Linked DNA regions of Teredinibacter purpureus. The protein of the gene in region 1 interacts with the protein of each later gene in a pairwise test. Links are inferred from orthologs where the notes say so. Each region holds a gene or a part of one and is shown in the gene's direction. Other genes may lie near its edges.

Region 1 (6,503 bases):
GCGGGCAGTATGCGTATCACCATCATAAAGACGGGTTTCTTGGGTTATGGTGCCACCGTCTTCGAGTACTTCTATCTGACGCTCGACTTCTTGGTGGATACAGCGTTCCATAAACCGGTAAGAGTTGAGGTTTTTGGTTTCTGTGCGCGTTCCTAGCGTTTTTTGCCCCTTGGGGCGTACCGAAATATTGACATCGAAACGCATGGAGCCCTGGCTCATTTCACCATCACAAATACCCAAAGAAGTGACGATTGAATGCAGTTTTCTCGCAAAAGCCACGGCCTCTTCTGAGTTACACATGTCGGGCTCCGTAACCACTTCGATAAGCGGTGTACCGGCGCGGTTTAAGTCGATACCGCTCATACCATGAAAATCTTCATGTAAAGATTTACCGGCATCTTCTTCTAAGTGTGCGTGATGAATGCGTACACGTTTTTCTCTTCCGCCCTCAAGCTGTAAATCCATGTGGCCGGGCCCCACAATAGGTTCGTCCAACTGCGTGGTTTGATAGCCTTTAGGTAAGTCGGGGTAAAAGTAGTTTTTGCGTTCGAATACGGAACGCTTACCTATTTCGGCGTTCACGGCCAGGCCAAACATAGTGGCGTAGCGAAACGCTTGCTCGTTTGGTGTTGGTAGAGTGCCGGGCATGGCCAAGTCGATTGCGCATGCTTGCGTGTTGGGCTCAGCACCGAAGGCGATGCTGGAACCAGAAAATATTTTGCTGTTGGTGGCCAGTTGTACGTGTACCTCCAACCCTATAACCGTTTCCCATTCCATATTGATTACTCCTTACGTGATGGAAGCCGGAGCAGCGGTGTGGAAGTCCGTTGCTTGCTGGTATTGATGCGCGAGGTTTAATAACTTGCCTTCGGCAAAATAATTGCCGATTAGCTGCAAGCCTACGGGCTTGTTATCGACGAGACCGCACGGAATGGACATGCCCGGAAGCCCGGCAAGATTGGTCGCAATGGTGTAGATGTCTTCTAGGTACATCGCAACGGGGTCGTCACCCTTTTCGCCGAATTCGAACGCAGGAGACGGTGAAGTTGGCCCCATAATGACATCGACCTCCTTAAACGCGTTAACAAAATCTTGTTTGATCAAGCGACGAACTTGTTGGGCTTTACCGTAATAAGCATCGTAATAGCCGGCCGACAAACAGTAGGCGCCCACTAAAATACGACGCTTAACTTCATCTCCAAAGCCTTCTCCGCGTGAGCGTGTGTAGAGGTCTTCTAAGTTTTTTGGGTTATCACAGCGATGGCCGTAACGTACACCATCGAAGCGCGATAAATTCGCGGAACATTCGGCAGGAGCAATAACGTAATACGCCGGTACCGCTAAATGTGAATGAGGTAACGAGATTGATTTGATTGTGGCGCCGGCCTTTTCATACTCTTTAATGGCCGCTTCTACGGCTGATTGTGTGCCGGGGTTTAGGCCTTCGCCGAAATATTCTTGGGGTACACCAATGGTAACGCCTTCTAGCGAGTCGTTGAGGGTTGCGGTGTAATCACTTAAGGGCTCATCGACACAGGTGGAATCTTTGCTGTCGAAGCTGGCCATTACATTGAGCATTATGGCTGCGTCTTCAGCCGTACGTGTCATGACGCCGGCTTGATCCAAACTCGAAGCAAAGGCAATCATGCCCCAGCGAGAGACACGCCCGTAGGTGGGTTTAATACCCGTAATGCCGCACAACGCCGCGGGCTGGCGAATAGAGCCGCCTGTATCGGTTGCGGTAGCGGCAGGCGCCATGCGTGCGGCCACTGCAGCGGCGGAACCACCCGACGAGCCGCCGGGTACACAGCTCGTGTTCCACGGGTTTTTCACTGGCCCAAAATAGCTGGTCTCATTGGATGAGCCCATTGCGAACTCATCCATATTGGTTTTGCCTAGCATCACGGCACCGGCGTCTAGATAGTTTTGGACGACGGTAGCATTGTAGGGCGGTACAAAATTATCGAGCATCTTCGAGCCGCAGGTTGTTTTAACGCCGTCGGTGCAGAAAATGTCTTTGTGGGCGAAAGGCACACCGCATAATGGATGGGCGTCACCTTCGGCCAGTCGAAGATCGGCGGCTTTAGCGCTAGCGATAGCCTGCGCTTCTGTCACGGTTATAAAGCTGTTATAGGCCGTATCGAGCGATTTGATACGCTCCAGATAGTGACGGGTAATGTCTTCACTCGAAAATGTTTTCGCGCGTAAACCGCGAATGATTTCGGCAATGGTCAGGTTATGCATTACGTGATCCTGATATGAGTCCTGGTAAAGGAATGTGGGGCTGCAAGTGGTGTATTGGTTATAGCGCTGTTGCGTTTATTCGATGACTTTGGGCACAAGATAAAGGCCGTTTTCAGTCGCGGGCGCAATGGCTTGAAACTGTCCTCGCTGATTCGGCTCGGTGACCTTATCGGCACGTAACCGTTGGGTGGCATCTAAAGGGTGGGCCATAGGCGTGGTGCCGTCTGTATCTGCCGCTTGTAATTGATCAACTAGCGCAAGTACTTCCGTAATGCTTTTGGCTGTTTCTTCAATAGTTTCTTCGCTTATTTTTAAGCGGGCCAAGTTGGCCAATTTTTCAATTTCTGAAGGGTTCACGCTAAGCTCCTGAAAGCGTTGGGGAGGTAATTACACTAAACGCGTAACGTTACCATATTTGCGCCTTGCCCAAAATCCCCGGCGTTGATAGAGTGCCCACAATCTAAGGATTTGTCGGTTGTTGTGTGCATTTTTAGGGCTGTTAGCCGACGACAATCCAATCGGATGAAAAAAACAGAATTTTCTAGCCAGCGTAAATTCACTCTGGCCGAAAAAACAAGGTTTTAAAAAATATGTTTAAGCGTTTACGCGGTCTTTTTTCCAACGATTTATCTATTGATTTAGGTACAGCAAACACTCTTATTTATGTTCGTGAACGCGGTATTGTGCTCGACGAGCCTTCCGTTGTTGCCATTCGTAATCAAAACGGGCAGAAATCGGTTGAGGCGGTGGGCATGGCAGCCAAGCGTATGCTTGGTCGCACACCGGGTAACATTACGGCTATTCGCCCCTTAAAAGACGGCGTAATCGCAGATTTTCAGGTAACGGAAAAAATGTTGCAGCACTTCATCAAAAAAGTGCACGAGAATAGCTGGTTTCAGCCAAGCCCTCGTGTATTGGTTTGCGTACCGTGTTTGTCTACCGAGGTGGAGAAACGGGCTATCCGTGAATCGGTGCTGGGCGCAGGTGCACGTGAAGTACGATTGATTGAAGAGCCTATGGCTGCGGCCATAGGCGCGGGTTTGAGCGTATCTGAAGCGACAGGTTCCATGGTGGTGGATATTGGTGGTGGTACGACTGAAATCGCTATTATTTCGCTTAACGGTGTCGTGTTGTCTGACTCTGTACGTGTTGGCGGTGATCGTTTCGACGAAGCGATTGTTAATTTCGTACGCCGTAAATACGGTAGTGTTATTGGCGACGCGACGGCCGAACGCATTAAGAAAGAAATTGGCTGTGCTTATGCGGGCAGTGAAGTATTGGAAATCGATGTGCGTGGCCGCAATCTTGCTGAAGGCGTACCCAAGAGTTTCACCCTCAATAGCGATGAAGTGTTGGAGGCGTTACAAGAGCCGCTTTCGGGGATCGTCCAGTCGGTTAAAAGTGCTCTGGAGCAATCGCCGCCTGAGCTAGCGTCGGATATTGCCGAAAGTGGCTTGGTGTTAACCGGTGGTGGCGCTTTGTTGCGCGATCTCGATCGATTGTTGAGTGAGGAAACCGGTTTGCCGGTTGTGGTCGCAGAAGACCCATTGACCTGTGTTGCCCGTGGTGGTGGCCGTGCAATGGAACTAATGGATCAAGACTCCGTCGATTTAGTCTATTAAGGCGCGCACCTGTAGGATGACGTAATATGAGCAAACGTTACGTTTCTCTCTAGCGCGCAATTCATATCAGCTCCGCTTTAGCGGTGCCGATATGAAATTAAACCATTAACGGCGCAACAACTATACAACGGAGCCCGCCATCAAACCGCTGTTTCGCCAAGGTCCCTCTCTCTCTGTTCGTGTCGTGGTGCTAATCATCGCGTCTCTCGGGCTCGCTTATACCTACCTTTATACCGATTGGTTTGAATCGATTGAAAACCACGCTACGGATTTTTCCGCGCCCTTGTATTGGGTGTCAGATTTGCCCGCTCGCGCGAGTGACTGGGCCGATAATCGTGTAATGTCGCGCGGGCGTCTCCAGCAGGAAAATGATGCTTTACGTACGGAGCTACTGGTTCATAAACGTAAACTTCAGCAAATGGCGTCGTTATCCGCCGAAAACACGCGACTTCGTCAACTGCTGAATTCGGCTGATATGCTTGAAGATCGGGTGATTATCGCCGAGCTTATTGGCGTTGCACCCGACCCCACCATCCACAAAGTGATTATTAATAAGGGCCGTAACGACGGCGTGTATGTCGGTCAGGCTATGGTTGATGCTTCAGGGCTAATGGGGCAGGTTGTGAGTGTGGGAATGGGCAGCAGCCATGTATTACTCATTACCGACACCACGCATGCTTTACCTGTTCAGATTAATCGCAATGGTGTTCGGTTAGTGGCCGAAGGTATCGGGAGCTTGTATCAACTAGCGATACGGCACGTGTCAAATACGGTGGATATTCAAGCCGGCGACCTATTGGTCAGCTCCGGCCTAGGGCAGCGTTTTCCTATTGGTTACCCAGTTGCCGAAGTTGTCGAAGTACGCTTTGATCCTGGTAAGCCTTTTGCGCAAGTTATTGCACGGCCTATGGCCGAAATGAATAAGAGCCGGCATGTGTTACTGGTGTTTGACCAGCCGCCTTCGGAAGTGGTGCCTTAGTGGTTGTAGAGCGCGGGCGCCCGGTTGTATTGATTGTTATTAGCCTTTTGTGTGGGCTGCTTATTGCCGTATTCCCGCTCTCCCAAGAAGCGGCTTACCTCCGTCCCGAAATCGTGTGCATGTTGGTCGTTTATTGGGTGATGCACTCACCGCAGCATATTGGGATGCTCTTCGCCTGGAGCGCCGGTCTTGTTCAAGATGTTGTCGAGGTCACGGTTTGGGGAGCGCATGCGCTGGCCCTCACTGTCCTGGCTTACATTTGTTTACTGTCTTACCAGCGAATCCGTAATTATTCAGTTTGGCATCAGTCGCTGTGGATTTTTGTATTGGTCGGTACACACCAAGTCGTTGTGAACTGGATACAAGGCCTTGCAGGTTACCGTTCTCCGGCACAATTATTGATATTGCCCACCGTTATGAGTGCGCTGTGCTGGCCTTTACTTGTTTTTGTGATTCAGCGAATTCGCCAGCGTTATCGACTTGCTTGAGTGGTAAACTTCCCGCCTTACTTTTTTTATCCGTAACCATTCACTCGGTGAATTAAAACCTACTATTAACAAAAGCGAAGGGGTTGTTGTTGAATTCTCAAGACCGTGTTGTACCACATCTTATCCTTGCCTCTCGTTCTCCTCGGCGGCGCGAACTGTTAGAGCAAATTGGCGTCCAATATCAATGCATAGTAGCCGATGTACCCGAGACGCGTGAGCCGGACGAAAACCCAACGGATTACGTTCATAGGCTTGCCGAAACAAAAGCCCTTGCAGGCTATAAAGTTCACGGCGAAATGAAACCGAGCTGCAGGGTGCCGGTTCTTGGTGCAGATACTATTGTCGTTTGTGCGGGCGCAGTACTCGAAAAACCCAATAACAAGGCCGAGGCTGTGGCCATGTTAATGGCCATAAGTGAAACATCCCATGAAGTGATGACTGCTGTATCGGTATGCTTGGGTGATACTATAGAAACGGTCATTAATACCACGCGGGTATATTGTCGTAACATCACCCTCCGTGAGGCGCAGGCTTATTGGCAAACAGGTGAACCCGCCGATAAAGCCGGTGGGTATGGCATTCAAGGTCTAGCCGCTATTTTTATAGAGCGAATAGACGGTAGCTATTCAGGTGTGATGGGGCTGCCATTGTTCGAAACGGCCGCGTTACTTAATCGGTTTAATGTGCCTATAGGGCAAGCAACGAATCAATAGATGACCGTATGAGTGAAGAAATCCTAGTCAATTTTGGCCCTACTGAAACCCGCGCAGCGCTTGTTGAAAATGGTGTTCTGCAAGAGGTGTTCGTAGAGCGCGCGCGCACAAAAGGGTTTGTTGGTAATATTTATAAGGGCAAAGTCGTGCGTGTATTGCCCGGTATGCAGGCCGCCTTCGTCGATATAGGTCAGGCTAAGGCGGGGTTTATTCACGTATCGGATATTCCCGCGTTAAATGAAAACGGCATTGAAGAGCGTGGCAACGCCGAGGCTGATATACGCGATCATTTACGTGAAGGCCAAGATTTACTGGTGCAAGTAGCCAAAGATCCTATTAGCACCAAAGGCGCTCGCTTAACGTCACAGCTTTCCGTCTCAGCGCGTTATTTAGTGTACATGCCGAACAGTGATCACATTGGCGTTTCTAACCGTATTGAAGATGAAACTGAGCGCGA
Region 2 (3,728 bases), 780 kb from region 1 along the record:
TTTAATGGGTAAGCCGTATACGGGCAGCCGTCATACCGCTTCAGCAATAGCAATGGACAAATTAAAAACCAAGCAAATTTGGTTGTCTGAAGGTTTGTCAACACCACGCTATCACGTGGTAAAAAATGATTCTGATATGCAAGCGATAATCACGAGCCTCGGTGGCACTGTGTTTGTAAAGCCCGTACGCGAAGGGTCTAGTATTGGTATGTGTACCGCTGATTCCGCCAGCGCCCTAGTTAAGGCTTTTGAGTACGCCAATGGATTCGATCACTTAGTTTTGGCCGAGCAAAAAATTACAGGTGCAGAGTTTTCGGTTGCAATTTTAAATGGGCAAGCACTCGAGCCGGTTGAGTTGGAAACTGATAATGATTTTTATGATTACGACGCAAAATACCAGTCGAACAATACGCGTTATAAATGCCCGTCTAGCTTAAGTGTAGAGCAACTCGCCGAGATAAAAGCGTTGGCGGTTCGGGCCTTTGACTCGATTGGTTGTGAGGGGTGGGGTCGTGTGGATGTAATGCAAGATGAGTGTGGAGCGTTTTATCTCTTAGAGGTGAACACTGTTCCCGGCATGACCGATCATAGTTTGGTGCCAATGGCAGCCAAGGCCGAAGGAATAGATTTTAGCCGTTTGGTAACGGAAATATTGACGCTAACGCTGGATTAGCGACGAGACAATAATGGTAACGGTATTTTGGGCGGTGTATGTCTTTAGATCGAAAGCGAGGAGTAAAGCGTGAGCGTACGCTTAAGCCACGTCGCGCAGCAAGCGATTCGGTCAAAGGTGCTGTAAAAAAGTCAAAGGGTGATAGCAGTAGTGGCGCTATTTATCCGCGTAGCATGCGTTTTTTGAGGTTTTGTTTTTTTATAGGGTTCAGTGGTTTTGTATTCTATTTTGTGAATTGGAAAGAGCTGTATAGCAAGTTTCAATCCTTGGTTAACAAGCCCGTTGCGAATATTGTCGTCAAGGGAGAATTTACGTACTTATCCCAGAAGAATATTCAAAAGATGGTAATGGACCAAATTAGCAGTAACTTCGTTGATGTTAATTTGGTTGATTTACAGTTGCGATTACAGATAGAGCCTTGGGTTAAATCGGCGAGTGTTCAGCGCAGTTGGCCAGATGGTTTGTTGATTGAAGTGAATGAAGAAAAACCGATAGCCCGTTGGGCTGATGATGCGTTTATTAGCAACGAGGGTGCAGTAATAGTTATTGACGAGAATGTTTCGTTGAGCCATTTGCCTCGTTTAGCTGGGCCTTTAAACGAGAGTTTGGCCATTACGCGCACTTATTTGGAAATGACTGAACTGTTTGCAAGTCGAAAATTGGTGCTTACGGGCGTGAATGTAGATGAAACAATGGCGTGGTCTATTAGTTTGAAAAACGGAATTGAAATAGTATTTGGCCAATATGATGTGTTGACCAAGTTACGCAATTTCTTATTGGTATACGATACAAATTTGCAGCCCGACATAGGTCGCGTAAAACGGGTCGATATGCGTTACGAAAGCGGCATGGCAGTGGCCTGGCGACTAGACTAAAAAAGTCCCGATAGGCATATTCGAGCAGCAGACGGTGAACAAATTAAAATAAACGGCGGGTAATTAAATGGCACATTCGAGCGGGGGACGCATGATTGTTGGCCTGGATATAGGGACATCCAAGGTAGTTGCGATTGTAGGGGAAATATCAGCCGAAACAGAACTATCGGTTGTAGGAATTGGTTCGCATAAATCTGTCGGTATGAAAAAAGGCGTGGTCGTCAATATTGAATCGACGGTGCAATCTATTCAGCGCGCGATTGAAGAAGCTGAGTTAATGGCTGGGTGTGAAATTCACTCTGTCTACGTTGGTATTGCGGGTAGCCATATTCGTAGCCTTAACTCTCACGGCATTGTTGCGATCAAAGATCGGGAAGTGTTCGCACAAGATCTTGATCGAGTCATCGACGCAGCCCAAGCGGTTGCTATACCTGCGGACCAGAAAATTTTACATATATTGCCGCAGGAATATTTAATTGATGAGCAAGAAGGTGTTAAAGAGCCGCTAGGAATGTCGGGTGTTCGCTTGGAAGCGAAGGTTCATCTAGTGACCTGTGCCGTAAATGCGGCTCAGAATATTGAAAAATGTATTCGCCGTTGTGGCTTAGAAGTTGAAGACGTCATCCTAGAGCAGTTAGCATCAGCTTATTCCGTACTAACAGAAGATGAAAAAGAATTGGGAGTGTGCTTGGTCGATATTGGAGGCGGTACTACGGATATCGCAATCTTTACCGAAGGCGCTATTCGCCATACGGGTGTAATCCCTATAGCGGGAGACCAAGTGACGAATGATATTGCAATGGCATTGCGAACACCCACGCAATACGCAGAAGAAATTAAGATAAAGTATGCTTGTGCACTTGCAAAATTAACTGGAGCCGAAGAAACAATAAAAGTACCTAGTGTTGGCGATAGGCCTGCACGAAACTTGTCCAGGCAAGCCCTCGCTGAAGTGGTAGAACCGCGTTATGACGAACTGTTTACACTCGTGCAGTCAGAGTTGCGTCGCAGTGGGTTTGAGCATTTAGTTGCAGCAGGTATTGTTTTAACGGGTGGCACCTCAAAAATGGAAGGTGTTATTGAGTTAGCAGAAGAAATATTTCATATGCCCGTACGGTTAGGGGCACCCACTAATATTAGTGGGCTGAAAGATATTGTTGATAATCCTATTTACTCGACCGGCGTAGGTTTGCTCATTTACGGTATGCATCAAAATGGCGAGAGTGTATACGGTGCCGAGCAGGGTGAAAGTTTTATTAGTCGGTTGAAATCTTGGTTTCAACGAAACTTGTAATTTAGAAATTTGATGCAGCGAAATTGACGTTGCATTAATGGTAGTCAAAATCAAGGGGATAAAGAGGGGAACTCTTATGTTTGAATTAGTTGATAGTATTCCGCAGAACGCGGTTATCAAAGTTGTAGGTGTTGGCGGCGGCGGCGGTAACGCTGTAAAGCATATGATTACAAACGCTGTAGATGGCGTTGAATTTATATGTGCAAACACTGACGCTCAAGCTTTGAAAGATGTTGATGCAAGAACGGTTTTACAGCTTGGCCATTGCATTACCAAGGGCCTTGGCGCAGGCGCAAATCCACAGATCGGCCGCGAGGCCGCGCTTGAAGATCGTGAACGTATTATCGAGGTGCTGGAAGGCGCTGACATGGTGTTCATTACGGCCGGTATGGGCGGTGGTACTGGTACGGGTGGTGCTCCCGTTGTCGCGGAAATTGCTAAAGAACTCGGTATTCTAACGGTTGCGGTTGTAACCAAGCCGTTTCCGTTTGAAGGGCGCAAGCGCATGGCGATCGCAGATGAGGGTATTAAGCAATTACAAGATCGCGTTGACTCACTGATCACGATACCTAACGAAAAGCTTTTGGCTGTATTGGGTAAAGCTACGACACTTCTTGATGCGTTTAAAGCTGCGAATGATGTGTTGTTAGGCGCAGTGCAAGGCATAGCAGATTTGATTATTCGGCCTGGTATGATCAACGTGGATTTTGCCGATGTTCGCACGGTAATGTCTGAAATGGGTATGGCAATGATGGGAAGTGGCAGCTCGACCGGTGAAAACCGTGCGCGAGAAGCCGCAGAAGCCGCAGTGCGCAGTCCACTATTGGAAGATGTTAATTTGCAGGGTGCGCGGGGAATTCTAGTTAATATTACAGCGGGTATGGAT
Region 3 (6,555 bases), 780 kb from region 1 along the record:
GCCGCAGGAATATTTAATTGATGAGCAAGAAGGTGTTAAAGAGCCGCTAGGAATGTCGGGTGTTCGCTTGGAAGCGAAGGTTCATCTAGTGACCTGTGCCGTAAATGCGGCTCAGAATATTGAAAAATGTATTCGCCGTTGTGGCTTAGAAGTTGAAGACGTCATCCTAGAGCAGTTAGCATCAGCTTATTCCGTACTAACAGAAGATGAAAAAGAATTGGGAGTGTGCTTGGTCGATATTGGAGGCGGTACTACGGATATCGCAATCTTTACCGAAGGCGCTATTCGCCATACGGGTGTAATCCCTATAGCGGGAGACCAAGTGACGAATGATATTGCAATGGCATTGCGAACACCCACGCAATACGCAGAAGAAATTAAGATAAAGTATGCTTGTGCACTTGCAAAATTAACTGGAGCCGAAGAAACAATAAAAGTACCTAGTGTTGGCGATAGGCCTGCACGAAACTTGTCCAGGCAAGCCCTCGCTGAAGTGGTAGAACCGCGTTATGACGAACTGTTTACACTCGTGCAGTCAGAGTTGCGTCGCAGTGGGTTTGAGCATTTAGTTGCAGCAGGTATTGTTTTAACGGGTGGCACCTCAAAAATGGAAGGTGTTATTGAGTTAGCAGAAGAAATATTTCATATGCCCGTACGGTTAGGGGCACCCACTAATATTAGTGGGCTGAAAGATATTGTTGATAATCCTATTTACTCGACCGGCGTAGGTTTGCTCATTTACGGTATGCATCAAAATGGCGAGAGTGTATACGGTGCCGAGCAGGGTGAAAGTTTTATTAGTCGGTTGAAATCTTGGTTTCAACGAAACTTGTAATTTAGAAATTTGATGCAGCGAAATTGACGTTGCATTAATGGTAGTCAAAATCAAGGGGATAAAGAGGGGAACTCTTATGTTTGAATTAGTTGATAGTATTCCGCAGAACGCGGTTATCAAAGTTGTAGGTGTTGGCGGCGGCGGCGGTAACGCTGTAAAGCATATGATTACAAACGCTGTAGATGGCGTTGAATTTATATGTGCAAACACTGACGCTCAAGCTTTGAAAGATGTTGATGCAAGAACGGTTTTACAGCTTGGCCATTGCATTACCAAGGGCCTTGGCGCAGGCGCAAATCCACAGATCGGCCGCGAGGCCGCGCTTGAAGATCGTGAACGTATTATCGAGGTGCTGGAAGGCGCTGACATGGTGTTCATTACGGCCGGTATGGGCGGTGGTACTGGTACGGGTGGTGCTCCCGTTGTCGCGGAAATTGCTAAAGAACTCGGTATTCTAACGGTTGCGGTTGTAACCAAGCCGTTTCCGTTTGAAGGGCGCAAGCGCATGGCGATCGCAGATGAGGGTATTAAGCAATTACAAGATCGCGTTGACTCACTGATCACGATACCTAACGAAAAGCTTTTGGCTGTATTGGGTAAAGCTACGACACTTCTTGATGCGTTTAAAGCTGCGAATGATGTGTTGTTAGGCGCAGTGCAAGGCATAGCAGATTTGATTATTCGGCCTGGTATGATCAACGTGGATTTTGCCGATGTTCGCACGGTAATGTCTGAAATGGGTATGGCAATGATGGGAAGTGGCAGCTCGACCGGTGAAAACCGTGCGCGAGAAGCCGCAGAAGCCGCAGTGCGCAGTCCACTATTGGAAGATGTTAATTTGCAGGGTGCGCGGGGAATTCTAGTTAATATTACAGCGGGTATGGATCTTTCCTTGGGCGAATTCACAGAGGTGGGTGATACGATTGAAGAATTTGCGTCCGGCGATGCAACGGTTGTAGTGGGTACTGTAATTGACCCAGATATGTCGAACGAGTTGCGCGTAACGGTTGTTGCAACCGGGTTAGGCGCAGGTGAGCGAGTTCAACAAGCACCACCTACAAAAGTGGTAATTGATAACACGCGCACAGCTGACGGCCGTCCGAATTATAGTGAATTGGATCGTCCTACTATTATTCGAAATACACAGCAGACCAAGGTAGCGCCGGAAGTGGAACCACAGGAAAAAGATTTGGAATATCTCGATATTCCAGCATTTCTTCGTCGCCAAGCTGACTAATTTTTCGTTTTATGCGAGAGAGTATGGCTCAGCTGAATGTGATGTAATAAATGTGATGTGTGGCGGTGAGTTCCCCGCTCTTCTTCGGCGATGCCGGAGAACACATGGATGTGGCTGCCTCAACAGGCTCAAACTTGCAGCAGCCATGGGGTTCCCCCATGGCTGCGCACTATAGGACGTTATCTGACGTGCGCTCTATGTTTGAAGTAGTTTGAAGGTGTGAAGTCGATTGAAGATATAATGACGGGCCTAATTTATCTTAATTTGGCGCGTTAGCGCTCAAAATTTGACGTAATACGACGTTTGATCTAGCAAAAGTGGTAACCTCAACATCGTTCAGGAGAGAGGTTCACGCTGAACCGAATGGGCTCTCAATAGTCTGAAATAGAGTCTTTTTATATCGCTCGAGCTTGGATCGGTATTATCGAGATTACCCCTGAACAAAAGTATGAATAGTAGCGGTCAATATTGGTTAAATAATGGTCAGATAGGTTGGTTTGGCGTATGCGTTCTGTTATTATGCGCGCCGCTTTCCAGCCTACCTTTGAGACACGATTGAATGATAAAGCAACGAACACTGAAAAATGAAATCAGAGCGACCGGTGTTGGTCTACACACAGGACAAAAGGTGTATTTAACCCTGCGTCCCGCACCGATTGATGCTGGTATCGTCTTTCGACGAGTGGATTTAAGTCCCGTTGTAGAGATTGAAGCTAAGGCTGAAAATGTAGGGGACACCACACTTTCTACTACGTTAGTAAATGGTGACGTTCGCGTCTCTACCGTTGAACATTTACTTTCTGCAATGGCCGGGCTCGGTATCGACAACGCCATTATTGAAGTGAGTGCTGACGAAGTACCTATTATGGACGGCAGTGCGGGCCCATTTGTATTTCTAATTCAGTCCGCGGGTATCCAAGAGCAGGCTGCCCCTAAGAAGTTTATACGTATTAAGAAAAAGGTAGTTGTGAGAGACGGCGATAAAGAAGCCGCTTTCCTACCTTTTAATGGTTTTAAGGTTACTTTTGCAATTGAATTTGATCACCCTGTGTTCAAAGGGCGTAAATTAGATGCTACCGTAGATTTTTCAAGCACATCGTTCGTTAAAGAAGTTTCACGTGCACGTACTTTCGGTTTTATGCATGAAATAGAATATTTACGCTCCAAAGGGCTCGCCAAAGGTGGAAGTGTCGATAACGCTATTGTGGTCGATAAGTATCGAATTTTAAACGATGATGGTTTGCGCTATGAAGATGAGTTTGTAAAGCATAAGGTTCTCGATGCTATCGGCGATCTTTATCTGCTGGGCACCAGCTTAATAGGCGAATTTAAAGCGTTTAAGTCCGGTCATGGTTTGAACAATAAGTCGCTTAGAGAGTTGATCAAACAGAAAGACGCGTGGGAAGTGGTGACCTTTGAAGATGATGAAGAAGCGCCTATATCCTATGTAAAGCCTTTGATGGCGGTTTCATAGCCTGCAGGCTGTTGGTCAAATTTACGAAATTAAGAATAAAAAAGACTATAATCCGTATCCAAAATGCATATGGAGTTGATGTTTCGTGGTTAGGTGTGCCATAGTTCGGTGCAATAGTTGACCGACTGCATCTGATGGACGAGTGGGCTTGCCAGTTTGCTCGCCGTGCACAACTATTAATATAAAGTGACGGAATCACATAGTATTCTCTGTCTCTGGTAATGCAATCTTCCAGAAACGAATACGTCAATCGTAACAACAGGCACCAGCGTGCAGATTAATCGATGAAAATAATCGTAGTGAGTAAGCGCCACGGTAGCACCCGCAGTTTTACGCTGGGTGGTTGGACGCGTGCGTTACTCTCTGCCTGTATGGTAGGTATTCCGGTCGGAGCTGCCACCTTGGCTGTTACGCACTTCGCTAATAATGATGCCAATGATGTTCTAACTCCAGATGCCACTCAAGCGTGGACGGAATCTTTGGCGTTGCAACAGCAGCAAGTTGAAGAAGCGCAGTATTTTACAGAGAAAAAACTTGCCGCTATAACCTTACGTGTTGCCGAACTTCAAGCTCGATTGGTGCGTTTAGACGCACTTGGCGAACGTTTGACGTCGATGGCAAAATTGGATAATGGTGAGTTTGACTTCAGCCGAGTGCCCGCGTTGGGTGGGCCAGAGCAGAATATAGACGGCGCTAATTACGCTGCACCCGAATTTAAATTGGTGTTAGAACAGCTCGGCGAACAAATCGACGACCGCCGACAGCAGCTCGATACATTAGAAGCCTTAATGGCTAAGCGTAAATTACAGAACGATGTATTTCTGGCTGGCCGCCCTATAAAAAAAGGGTGGATGTCTTCTCGGTATGGTCGCCGTAGCGATCCGTTTAACGGTCGGATAGCATGGCATGCTGGTGTTGATTTTGCCGGTAAAGAAGGTTCAGATATCGTTGCGGTTGCCGCTGGGGTTGTAACGTGGTCTGGTGAGCGTTACGGCTATGGTGAGATGGTTGAAGTTAACCACGGTAACGGCTTTAAGACACGGTATGCTCACTGTAAAGAGAATCTAGTGAACGTTGGCGACGTGGTCAAAAAAGGCCAAATCGTTGCGTTAATGGGCTCGAGCGGCCGCTCGACCGGCCCGCATGTCCACTTTGAAGTATACAAAAATGGTCGTACGGTCGACCCTGCCACCTATATTCATAGGGCTAGTAGATAGCACTCCCCCCTTAGCCAGCAATCATATCGTCACATTGCTAGGCCTCCATATTTGTCGTACCACACCAAAACTTTTACACACTGCCGAGCTTTTTTGCTCGCTCACTGGCTGGAAATCTTATGTTAGGTAAACTCTTTAGAGCCGTATTTGGTTCAAAAAATGATCGCGAGCTAAAGAAAATGGGCAAAGTTGTCCAACAAATAAACGCGTTAGAAACTCAGATAGAAGCGCTATCTGACGATGAGTTAAAAGGGAAAACAATTGAATATCGTGAGCGTTATGAGAAGGGTGAAACGCTAGAGCAGCTTCTGCCTGAGGCTTTTGCAACCGTTCGAGAGGCAAGTCGCAGAGCGATGGCTATGCGTCACTTCGATGTGCAGATGATAGGCGGTATGACCTTACATCAGGGTCGGATTTCAGAAATGAAAACAGGTGAAGGTAAAACGCTTGTTGCGACACTCGCGACTTATTTAAATGCAATTCCTGGGAAGGGTGTTCATATTGTAACAGTGAACGATTACCTGGCTACTCGAGATTCAAATTGGATGCGCCCTGTATACGAAGCATTAGGAATGACCGTTGGTTCCATTGTTTCAATGCAGGACCCGCAAGAAAAGTACAATGCGTACCGAGCTGACATCACATACGGTACGAATAACGAGTTTGGTTTCGATTACCTTCGAGATAATATGGCGTTGAGAAAAGAGGATCGCGTACAGCGGCCTTTGTTTTTTGCTGTTATCGATGAAGTGGATTCGATTTTGATCGATGAGGCAAGAACGCCGCTTATAATTTCGGGTGCTGCTGAAGATAGCTCCCTACTCTACAAGAAAATCAATGCGCTAATTCCTCAGTTAAAACTCCAGCCTGAATCTGACGAAGAAGAACCCACTGAAATCGGCCACTTTACTATTGATGAAAAAGTTCGTTCGATCGAGTTGACCGAGACTGGGCACCAGCTCGTGGAAGAGTTACTGATTGGTGCGGGCTTGCTCAAAAATGATGAAAGCTTGTATCAAGCTTCTAATCTAGGTTTGGTACACCACATCAATTCTGGCTTGCGTGCTCATCACCTCTATCAGCGAGATGTTGAATACATTGTGCAGGAAAACCAAGTGGTGCTTATTGATGAGCATACAGGCCGAACAATGCAAGGACGACGTTTGTCCGAGGGGCTGCACCAAGCAATTGAGGCGAAAGAAGGCGTTAATATTCAGGCTGAAAGCCAGACTATGGCATCGACTACCTTTCAGAATTATTTTAGATTATACCCAAAATTGTCTGGTATGACGGGCACAGCAGATACTGAAGCGTTTGAATTCCGACAGATATATGGCTTGGATGTGGTCGTCATTCCTACCAACAGACCTGTATCTCGCCAAGACTTGAATGACCTTATCTTTCTGAATGTAGAGGATAAGTACGAAGCTATCATTGAAGATGTTAAGGCTTTTCGCGAAAAAAAGGCGCCTGTATTGGTCGGTACCGCTTCGGTAGAAACATCCGAGGAAATGTCTAAACGATTAAATGCGGCGGGAATAAAACACGAAGTTCTTAATGCTAAACAACACGATCGTGAGGCCGATATTATTGCTGAGGCGGGGCGTCCTGGTGCGGTAACTATCGCTACGAATATGGCGGGTCGTGGTACCGATATTGTTTTGGGCGGTAAGTGGGAAGTTGAAGTTTCAAAACTTCAGAACCCAACAGAAACCGAAGTGGAGGCGATTAAAGCGGATTGGAAGGTTCGACACCAAATAGTGCTAGACGCTGGCGGGTTGCATATTATCGG

The links.
Region 2: the proteins of H5647_RS06495 (region 1) and ftsA interact in binary tests that used the Escherichia coli proteins (3 or more experiments, as listed by UniProt). The link is inferred for Teredinibacter purpureus from one-to-one orthologs.
Region 3: the proteins of H5647_RS06495 (region 1) and ftsZ interact in binary tests that used the Escherichia coli proteins (3 or more experiments, as listed by UniProt). The link is inferred for Teredinibacter purpureus from one-to-one orthologs.

The regions. Positions count from the first base shown.
Region 1 is NZ_CP060092.1:1,464,766-1,471,268, forward strand. Bases 1,912-4,850 are described here. They hold H5647_RS06495 (rod shape-determining protein), read left to right. Parts: upstream 1,912-2,834; coding sequence 2,835-3,866; downstream 3,867-4,850. Other genes in these bases: gatA (Asp-tRNA(Asn)/Glu-tRNA(Gln) amidotransferase subunit GatA), read right to left, coding at 1,912-2,244; gatC (Asp-tRNA(Asn)/Glu-tRNA(Gln) amidotransferase subunit GatC), read right to left, coding at 2,320-2,601; mreC (rod shape-determining protein MreC), read left to right, coding at 4,015-4,845; mreD (rod shape-determining protein MreD), read left to right, coding at 4,845-4,850. In the rest of the region: Asp-tRNA(Asn)/Glu-tRNA(Gln) amidotransferase subunit GatB, read right to left, coding at 1-777; more of gatA, read right to left, coding at 790-1,911; more of mreD, read left to right, coding at 4,851-5,333; H5647_RS06510 (Maf family protein), read left to right, coding at 5,423-6,046; rng (ribonuclease G), read left to right, coding at 6,055-6,503. UniProt on the Escherichia coli protein: Forms membrane-associated dynamic filaments that are essential for cell shape determination. Acts by regulating cell wall synthesis and cell elongation, and thus cell shape.
Region 2 is NZ_CP060092.1:2,244,932-2,248,659, forward strand. What follows is about bases 939-3,728. They hold ftsA (cell division protein FtsA), read left to right. Parts: upstream 939-1,615; coding sequence 1,616-2,842; downstream 2,843-3,728. Other genes in these bases: H5647_RS09720 (cell division protein FtsQ/DivIB), read left to right, coding at 939-1,548; ftsZ (cell division protein FtsZ), read left to right, coding at 2,919-3,728. Also shown: H5647_RS09715 (D-alanine--D-alanine ligase), read left to right, coding at 1-673; more of H5647_RS09720, read left to right, coding at 712-938. UniProt on the Escherichia coli protein: Essential cell division protein that assists in the assembly of the Z ring. May serve as the principal membrane anchor for the Z ring.
Region 3 is NZ_CP060092.1:2,246,939-2,253,493, forward strand. Bases 1-2,991 are described here. They hold ftsZ (cell division protein FtsZ), read left to right. Parts: upstream 1-911; coding sequence 912-2,072; downstream 2,073-2,991. Other genes in these bases: ftsA (cell division protein FtsA), read left to right, coding at 1-835; lpxC (UDP-3-O-acyl-N-acetylglucosamine deacetylase), read left to right, coding at 2,632-2,991. Also shown: more of lpxC, read left to right, coding at 2,992-3,546; H5647_RS09740 (M23 family metallopeptidase), read left to right, coding at 3,831-4,763; preprotein translocase subunit SecA, read left to right, coding at 4,883-6,555. UniProt on the Escherichia coli protein: Essential cell division protein that forms a contractile ring structure (Z ring) at the future cell division site. The regulation of the ring assembly controls the timing and the location of cell division.